3 regions of the Methylophilus sp. E2MeOHC9 genome follow, and region 3 is predicted to be linked to each of the others. Evidence: predicted binding sites of a transcription regulator. Region 3 holds the regulator's gene; each other region holds the start of a gene.
The links. The regulator sigma-54, encoded in region 3, starts transcription at its own class of promoters, with help from an activator protein. The targets are predictions, from matches to a motif close to TGGCACNNTTCCTGCT.
Positions count from the first base shown of each region.

Region 1 (3,283 bases), 690 kb from region 3:
GTCGCCAGTTGTATACATTACTTAAAGCCGGCATTCCAATTATGCGGGCTTTAAGCGGCATTCAGAGCTCGGTAGGTAATCTGCAATTAGCAAAGGTTGTAGGGCAGTTGCGCGTTAGTCTTGATTCAGGGCGGGAGCTATCTGCAGCCATGGCTGAGCACCCTAAAGTATTTGACGGTTTTTATATAAGCATGATTCGAGTTGGTGAAACAACGGGTAATCTCGATAATATTTTTCTCCGTTTGGCTGAGCATATTGAATTTGAGCGATTCATGCGTGGCCAAATTAAGTCTGCTTTGCGTTACCCTATGTTCGTGATGATTGCGATGGCGATTGCAATTGTGGTGATTAACATTATGGTGATCCCCCAATTTGAAAAAGTATTCGCCACTATGAATGCTGATTTACCCTTAATTACAAAGATGTTAATTGGGTTTTCCAATTTTATGCGTAATTATTGGTTTGTGCTGATCGCAATGGTTGTGGGTGCTTGGTGGGTGTTTAAATCTTATATCAGTACATCTAATGGCCGTTCACAATGGGATAGGGTAAAGATGCGCATTCCTATTGCCGGGAAAATTATTTTTAAAGGGACTATGGCAAGGTTTGCACGCAGCTTTGCATTATCCACTCGAAGTGGATTGCCGATTCTTTCGGCATTGCGCTTGGTTTCGCAGACGGTTGAAAATGATTACATAGCGATCAAAATTCTTGGTATGTCCTCGGGGATTGAACGTGGAGAAACTATTTTAAGAACGGCTACGCAGACAGGTGTGTTTAACCCTCTGGTATTGCAAATGATAGCAGTGGGCGAAGAGTCTGGTTCGCTAGATGATTTGATGCAGGAAATTGCTGATATGTATCAGGCAGATGTTGAGTACGACGTTAAAACGCTAGGCGCTCAAATCGAACCAATTATGATTATTTTCCTGGGTGTTTTAGTCTTGATTCTAGCATTAGGCGTGTTTTTGCCGATATGGGATATGAGTTCAACCATGCTTAAGGGTACTTAAGCGGTAACAATCCAGGATGCTTGCAGGTAAAGTTTTTACTTATAATAAATTAACCATTAAAGATTGTTGTATTTAGCCGATAACATAAAATATTGTCGCATTAATAGTTGTAATGATACGATTCAGCAAATAGGACCAAAATTGTCTGGCACACTATTTGCTTTTTACTAACTAACGCAGTTTTTACCTGTCACTGTGCGAATAAAGGCAGGAAATTTTGATAGGAGTCTTTGCAATGAATAAACAGGCTGGCTTTACATTGGTTGAATTGGTTGTGGTAATTGCAGTGTTGGGAATCTTGGCGGCAACGGCCTTGCCACGATTTATCAATGTGCAATCAAGTGCGCAAAAAGCGGCTGCACAAGGGTTGGCTGGTGCCGTCTCATCAGCTGCAAGTTTGGCTAAGGCTGCTTGGGTGGCTGGCGGTGCTTCGGGCACAACCGTAAAAATGGATAATATCGATGTTACTGTGAATGCTGCGGGAACTACTGGCGAAGGCTGGCCTGTTTCGAGTGCTGCTGGCATTGATGCGGCGATTCAGGATAGGGCTGGTTTTACATTTAACGCTGGAGCCGGAACATATACCAAAGGAACTTGTGTCGTGACTTACACGCCTGCTACTGGTTTGGCAGCAGTTACTGCAAATTGCCCATAAGGTTTTACAATGAAGGGCTTTACCCTTGTTGAGTTAGTGGTCGTGATCTCAATAATGGGGATACTGGCGGCGGTAGCTGCCCCCAGGTTTGCGAATGGAGATATCTTCGAAACCCGCGGTGACGCGGGTTTACTTGCTTCTACCATCCGGTATGCACAAAAAACTGCCATCGCTCAGCGAAAGATCGTGTATGCGATACATACTGCCAGCCCTTTGCCAGGTAAGGTGAGTCTATGTTTCGATGTTAGCTGCAATCAGGCGGTGATCAATCCAGAAACTGGCGGCGCGTATATTTTTAGCGTTTCAAAAAATGTTGAGGTTGTGCCATCTAATGCCAGTCTTGGATTTGACTCTTTGGGGCGGGCCGTACCGGATGAGTTGGCGAAGTATAAAGTAAGTAATAGAAAAAATTTTGCTCAGGTAGTGAACATCCTGGTTGAGGCAAATACCGGTTATATCCACTAATATGCCATCTGGTTGGCAGGCGAGATGATGCAATGACCAATACAGACAAAAATAATATTAAAAAGCGATCTCGCTTTTATCGACAGCCCGCCAAAGGTTTTACTTTAGTGGAGTTGGTGGTATTTATTGTGATTGTCACGACTGCTATTGCTGGCGTTCTCGGTGCTTTGGCATGGATGAGTGGCCACTCCGCTAACCCTCTGGTACGCAAACAAGCGCTGGCGATTGGTGAATCACTCATGCAAGAAATCCAGCAAATGCCATTCACTTTCTGCGACCCCGATGATGCAAATGCTTCTACCGCTAATGGTTATGGAGATTGCACCAATCCACAGAATGCCAGTTTAAATGGCCCGACACCTTCACTTGAAAGTCGCTACAGTGCAACCAACCCGTTTGATAATGTGGCTGATTATGGTGGATTTACCATGCCTGGCGGTGGCTGCTCTGGTATTTGTCGTATCGGTAGCTCAGCGGCTCTTACGGGTTTAAATGCATATGTAGCTTCTGTGGCGATTGCGCAGGCTGGCGGTACTGGGGCATTTATTGGACTGCCTGCAGATGCAGTGTTGCAGATTGTGGTGACTGTGAAAGGTCCTGTTAATACTACGATACAACTGACTGGCTTCAAGGTACGTTATGCGCCCAAAGTTTAAGTCATTACGAGCGCAGATGACTGGTTTTACGCTCGTTGAGCTGGTGGTTGTCATCGTCGTTGTTGCGATTTTAGGCGGTATCTCGGTTACCTTTATTAAAAATTCGGTATTAGCCTATGTGAACTCAGAGGCTTATTATGAGTTAGCCGATCGCGCAGATGTGTCTTTACGGCGTATGTCACGCGATATCAGAAACGCATTACCTAATAGCGTGTGGGTTTCGTCAAACGGGTTATATGTTGAATTTGTTCCGATCAAAGCCGGAGGGCGTTATAAACAGGACTCATTGGATTTTTTAACTGGCAATCCGCCTCCATACACCTTCACCGTGCTTGGTGACATGGTCCCAGTGGGTGCTGGCGATCAGATGGTTATTTATAACTTGGGGATTGATGGTGCTGATGCTTATGCAGGCAACACGGTGCGCACGATTACTGGCAGTAGCTCAAGTACACTGACATTCTCGGGCACTATGTTTCCACTACCATCACCGG
Region 1 is NZ_CP196024.1:1,344,386-1,347,668, forward strand. It holds gene ACSSVF_RS06465 (type II secretion system F family protein) at 1-1,013, shown strand, start outside; gene ACSSVF_RS06470 (type II secretion system protein) at 1,249-1,668, shown strand; gene ACSSVF_RS06475 (pilus assembly FimT family protein) at 1,678-2,133, shown strand; gene ACSSVF_RS06480 (type IV pilus modification PilV family protein) at 2,166-2,789, shown strand; gene ACSSVF_RS06485 (prepilin-type N-terminal cleavage/methylation domain-containing protein) at 2,806-3,283, shown strand, end outside.
Region 1: ACSSVF_RS06470 (type II secretion system protein) is a predicted target of sigma-54. The motif match lies at 1,160-1,175, and genes of this name have one in related genera.

Region 2 (3,283 bases), 270 kb from region 3:
AACAAACTGGCATTGAACCCGGCCATGGTCACGCAGATCGCGCAGACACTGAAAGACCTTCACCAGCACTTTCCTCAAGCACAACCGGTCAACCTGGTCGATATATTCAAGCTGCCGGGCGTGTTACAAACCGAGGCCGTGGATACTGAAGCGCTGGCACACAGTGTGCAAAGCGGCCTTGCACAAGCGATTGATGAATTGATTGCGGCGCGTCAGCGCGAAGGCGAAAAACTCAAGCAGGTATTGCTGGACCGCCTGCAAGGCGTACGCGAGCAAATCGCCATTGTGAAACCGCTGCTGCCGCAGGCAATCCAGCAATATCAGGAAAAACTGACCACCAAACTGCGTGAAGCGATGCAGGCAGACGATGACCGCGTGCGTCAGGAAATCGTGCTCTATGCACAACGCACCGATGTAGATGAAGAGCTCGCGCGCTTGAACTCACACATTACGGAAATGGACCGCATCCTGACTGCAGGCGGCCCTGTCGGTAAAAAACTGGATTTCCTGATGCAGGAAATGAACCGCGAAGCCAATACCCTGGGTTCAAAATCGGTGGCGATCGAAACCACACAGGTTTCCATGCAGCTCAAGGTGCTGATCGAACAGATGCGTGAGCAGATCCAGAATATTGAATAACGCCACAACGATGCAAAATGTGACGCCGCAGCCATGCGGATGTCACCGTTTATTGAATGTATGATGCTATAGTCAATTTACTTCAATATACTCATAGGGTTTAGAAATATGCCTCTGTCCCGCTATGTTGTTCGCTACTGCCTGGTACTCGCCAGCTTATTCTCGCTCCCATCCTTCGCTGAAATAACCACTTTACCGATCCCCGACCAGGACTGGGGCATCACGTTTGATGCGCCCAAGCTGCGGCCTGTGAGGGAGGCAGATTCTAATGATCACTATATGTATTCTGCTAACGCAAATAATTTTGCCGTGACGCTGAATGTTGATACCCCTTCATGCACTGGCGGTGAGTCGCACGAAGCGGTACTGAATTGTTTTTGGCCTAAAGCCAGCAAAGACCCTTTGATCAATCCGGCCACAGTCGCCAAAAGCTGCAATAGCCAATATTGCAAACTGAGCTACGATTTTGAAAACACCTTTCAGGACGCTGCCATCAAACAAAAACATGTGCATTATCTGTTTGCTTACCGTGGCCGATGGGCGAACCTGCATGTAGCGGTTTCTAACCCCAAGGAAAGTGATCTGCAGTTGCTGGATAAATTTGCAACATCTGTGAGTTACAAATAACCCCCATTCTTTCGGTATTCAATGCCAGGCAGCTTACTTTAATGAGTCCTGGTTTCTGAGTTTGCACCCTATTCAGCACAACAAAACGCACCTAAATGGTGCGTTTTGTTTTTCATATCTTGCTGCCTACATTTTAAGCCACTGATTTAATTAAGAAATAATGTCTGGCACACGGCTTGCTCTTATGTAATTGATTTCTATAAGCAATGCAAAGGTCAAGGACCATGACGCAAACGGCCAAACAGTTTTTTGATGAAATGCAGGGGTATGGGGGCAATGTACGTGGCATCTATCAGGCATATGACCGCTGGTTGACGAATGTACCTACCCAGCAACTGGCGGCCAAACGGGCTGAAGCAGAGGTATTGTTCCGCCGCGTGGGGATTACTTTTAACGTGTATGGGGAAGAAGATGGCGCCGAGCGCCTGATCCCGTTTGATGTGATCCCACGCATGATTTCCGCCAGTGAGTGGGCGCATTTATCCAAAGGCGCAGTACAACGCGTGCGCGCCTTGAATATGTTCCTGCATGATATTTACCATGACCAGGAAATAATCAAGGCGGGCATTGTGCCGCACAGCATTTTAACCAATTCGCAATATCGCCCGGAAATGGTGGGCGTAGATGTGCCCAACCAGGTTTATGCACATGTGGCCGGGATAGACCTGGTGCGCACCAGCGAGTCTCAGTTTTATGTGCTGGAAGATAATTTGCGCACGCCTTCCGGCGTGTCGTACATGCTGGAAGACCGCAAAATGATGATGCGGCTGTTCCCTGACCTGTTCAAGAAATACCCGATCGCGCCAGTCGAGCATTACCCGCATGTGCTGCTCAACAATCTGCGCTCAGTCGCGCAAACCGGGGTCACTGACCCGACCGTGGTACTGCTTTCACCAGGTGCTTATAACAGCGCTTACTTTGAACATGCCTTCCTCGCCCAGCAAATGGGCATAGAGCTGGTGGAAGGCCAGGATTTGTTTGTCCGCAATAACGCCGTTTATATGCGCACCACGCAAGGCCCGCAAAGGGTGGACGTGATTTACCGCCGCATCGACGACGACTACATAGACCCTCTGGTTTTCAAGCCTGATTCCATGTTGGGCGTACCGGGTCTACTCTCTGTCTACCGCAATGGTGGCGTCACGTTGGCTAACGCCGTGGGCACCGGCGTCGCCGATGACAAGGCGACATATATCTATGTGCCGGAGATGATCAAATTCTACCTGGGTGAGTCTCCCATCCTGCAGAACGTGCCTACGTATCAACTCAGCAAGGAAGATGATCTGGCCTATGTGCTGGATCATCTGCCCGAGCTGGTCGTCAAGGAAGTGCAAGGCTCAGGCGGTTACGGCATGCTGGTTGGCCCGACCGCCAGCAAACAGGAAATCGAAGAATTCAGGTTACGCATTGTTTCCAGGCCGGCGAACTACATTGCGCAGCCGACACTGGCGCTTTCCACCTGCCCGACTCTGGTCGACCAAGGCATTGCGCCGCGGCATGTCGATCTGCGCCCGTTTGTACTTTCTGGCAAAACCGTCAGCGTGGTACCGGGTGGATTATCCCGCGTGGCCCTCAAGGAGGGTTCACTGGTAGTCAACTCGTCACAGGGCGGCGGCACCAAGGATACCTGGGTGCTGGAACGTGATGATGTATGTATAGAACAAACGCAGTCGCAAATGGCTGCCCAACTCCAGCGTCAAGAGGCCGTGATATGTTAAGTCGAACCGCAGAACATTTATATTGGATGGCGCGTTATATCGAGCGTGCCGAAAACGTGGCGCGGGTGCTGGAGGTGACTTACAGCATGTCGCTGCTGCCTACTGACGCCAGCAACGAAGAGGCGTTATGGGATAGCGTGCTGGAAATCGCCGGGGTCCGCGATATTTATGACAGCACTTACGATGACCTCAATGCCGCCCATGTTATTCAACACCTGGTGATGGACAGCAATAACCCCTCCAGCATTTACAGCTCTTTGCGTAATGCCCGCGAAAATGCGCGTGCGGTGCGAGTCGCC
Region 2 is NZ_CP196024.1:922,991-926,273, reverse strand. It holds gene ACSSVF_RS04450 (YicC/YloC family endoribonuclease) at 1-639, shown strand, start outside; gene ACSSVF_RS04445 (hypothetical protein) at 748-1,266, shown strand; gene ACSSVF_RS04440 (circularly permuted type 2 ATP-grasp protein) at 1,491-2,984, shown strand; gene ACSSVF_RS04435 (alpha-E domain-containing protein) at 2,978-3,283, shown strand, end outside.
Region 2: ACSSVF_RS04440 (circularly permuted type 2 ATP-grasp protein) is a predicted target of sigma-54. The motif match lies at 1,432-1,447, and genes of this name have one in related genera.

Region 3 (3,283 bases):
CGCGTCAGCCATTTAAAAAAAGCTTACCAGGGTCGCACAGTCGTCAGAAATACGACGCTGGAGTTGCATAGCGGCGAAGTCATTGGCTTACTGGGCCCGAATGGGGCAGGCAAAACTACCAGTTTTTATATGATCGTCGGCCTGGTCGCACTCGATGACGGCCACATTACTTTGAATGGCACCGATGTCAGCCACGCGCCTATGCATGAACGTGCACGCATGGGCCTGGCTTACCTGCCGCAGGAAGCCTCGATTTTCCGAAAAATGACAGTGACCGATAATATCCTGTCTATTCTGGAAACCCGCCCTTATACGGCCGAAGAACGCGAAGCCAAGCTGGAGTCACTGCTCGATCAGTTGCATATCCAGCACATCCGCAACAGCCAGGCAGTCAGCTTGTCCGGTGGTGAGCGTCGCCGGGTAGAAATCGCCCGTTGCCTGGCCACTGACCCTAAATTTATTTTGCTGGATGAACCGTTTGCCGGGATCGACCCGATTGCAGTGATCGAGATCCAGAAAATTATCCGTTATTTGAGCAGCCAGAATATCGGCATCCTGATTACAGACCACAACGTTCGCGAAACGCTGGATATCTGTGACCGCGCCTACATCGTGAATGAAGGCGCAGTATTTGCAGCCGGCACTCCCGATGAAATCATTCAGAATGAAGGTGTGCGTGAAGTATATCTGGGCAAAAACTTTAGGCTGTAATTCGTTATGAAGCAAAACCTGCAATTACGCATGTCGCAAAACCTGGCACTGACGCCGCAGTTGCAGCAGTCTATCCGCCTGTTGCAACTGTCGACGCTGGAGCTTAGCCAGGAGCTGGAAGCCATTTTGCAGGAAAACCCCTTGCTCGAGATGGCCGACAATAATGAAGAAGGCGAGTTTGAAGACAATACGCCCGACGCCCCGTTAGCAGCGCAGGCTGAAGTCGAAGATGCTAGTTCTTTTGATGTCGCCATGCAGCAGCAGGATATCCCTTCGCCAGCCGACACTTTGCGTGAAGAGTTGCGCGAAGACCTGAGCGGCAATGAAGGCGAGTTGCCCAACCTGAATGAAGAATTCACCCCGCCGGAATTTGAAGACGACTACGGCGAATTTGGCAGTACCAGCAACTGGGATGAAGCAGGTCGCAATAACAATGATGATGAAGATGGTGATTTTTCGCGCCAGGATGCCAGCAACATCAGCCTGCGTGACCACCTGATAGACCAGATACAACTGGCGCACCTGTCGCACCGCGATATGAGCCTGGTCAAACTGCTGCTAGACAGTATTAATGACGACGGCTACCTGGAGCAGGATTTGCAGGAAGTGGTGGAGAACCTGCCGCTGGAACTGGAAGTCGATTTGCTGGAACTGGAAACGGCACTCAAGCTGATCCAGAATCTTGACCCGATAGGCATAGGCGCCCGCGATTTGCGTGAATGCCTGCTGCTGCAACTGTATGCCCTACCAGCCAGCACGCCCTACCTGAAAATCGCCATCGCCCTGGTCAAAGACCATCTGGCACTACTGGCCAATAAAGATTTTATCAAACTGCGCAAACAACTCAGTTGCGATGAAGCCTCACTCAAAGGCGCGCAGCAACTGATACGCCAGCAAAACCCCAGACCAGGCAGCGAGTTTTCCAACTTTAGCCATGATCATTTTATCCAGCATGATGTGGTGGTGAAAAAGATCAAAGGGATCTGGGTCGCTACCCTGAATGATGGTGTGATCCCGAAATTGCGCATCAACCAGATGTACGCAGATATCCTCAAGCGCAACCGTGAAAGCTCAGGCCAATACCTGCAAAGCCAGATGCAGGAAGCCAAGTGGATGATCAAGAACATCCAGCAACGTTTCTCGACCATTTTGCGTGTGTCACAGGCGATTGTAGACAGGCAGCGTAACTTCTTTGAGCACGGCGACATCGCGATGCGCCCACTGGTATTACGTGAAATCGCTGAAGAGCTGGATTTGCATGAAAGTACCGTTTCCCGCGTCACTACGCACAAGTATATGCTCACTCCAAGAGGTGTTTATGAACTCAAATACTTCTTTGGCAGCTCAGTCGCGACTGATGCGGGTGGTTCCTGCTCGGCAACAGCCATTCGTGCACTGATCAAGCAAATGGTGGCGGAAGAGAATGAGAAAAAACCGCTTTCTGATAACCAGATCACAGACACACTGGCACAACAAGGCATTGTGGTGGCGCGGCGGACGATTGCCAAATACCGTGAATCATTGAGTATTCCGCCAGCGAATTTGCGCAAATCACTTTAGCTTTTCAAGCTTGTCTGATTTTTGAAAATTAAAAAGGCCGCTATGCAAGCGGCCTTTTTTTTACAATGACGACGATTATTGAATCGTGATCCTGGCAAATTTTCGCTTACCCACCTGGGCAACAACCACGCTTTTTGCCAATTGCAGGTTCTTGTCCTCGACCTTGACGCTATCAAGTTTCACGCCACCCTGCTGGATGGCACGCATCGCTTCACTGGTGCTTTCTACCAGGCCAGCCTGTTTTAATAACTGGCTGATACCAATACTGTCACCTGCTATCGTCACTTCAATTTCAGGCACATCATCCGGTATACCGCCTTTGGCACGCGTCTGGAAATCCTGCAACGCTTTTTCAGCCGCTGCCTGACCATGAAAACGGGCCACGATCTCCTGCGCAAAGCCTACTTTGATATTGCGTGGGTTTTCACCATTGGCGATGCTGGCTTTCCATTCAGCAATGATTTCCAGCGAGGCGAAAGACAGCAAATCGATATAGCGCCACATGAGCGCATCTGAGATCGACATAATCTTGGCAAAAATGCTCTCAGGCGCTTCGCTGATACCGATATAGTTGCCCAGCGATTTGGACATTTTATTAACGCCGTCCAGGCCTTCCAGCAATGGCATCATCAGCACGCACTGCTGTGCCTGGCCAGCCTGTTTCTGTAGCTCGCGCCCCATCAGCAGGTTAAATTTCTGGTCGGTGCCGCCGAGTTCAATGTCTGATTGCAAGGCAACAGAGTCGTAGCCCTGCAACAGCGGATACAGGAATTCATGGATGGCAATCGGTTGGTTGCCTTTAAAACGTTTTGAAAAATCATCGCGTTCCAGCATGCGTGCCACCGTGTGGCTGGCCGCCAGCTTGATCATGCCTGCCGCACCCAGTTCGCTTAACCATTTGGAGTTAAATACGATTTCTGTCTTGGCCGGATCCAGTATCTTGAATACCTGCTCGGCATAGGTATCGGCATTGATCTTCACCTGCTCAACCGTCAAAGGCGGGCGGGTGGTA
Region 3 is NZ_CP196024.1:650,693-653,975, forward strand. It holds gene lptB (LPS export ABC transporter ATP-binding protein) at 1-711, shown strand, start outside; gene ACSSVF_RS03195 (RNA polymerase factor sigma-54) at 718-2,271, shown strand; gene tyrS (tyrosine--tRNA ligase) at 2,347-3,283, opposite strand, start outside.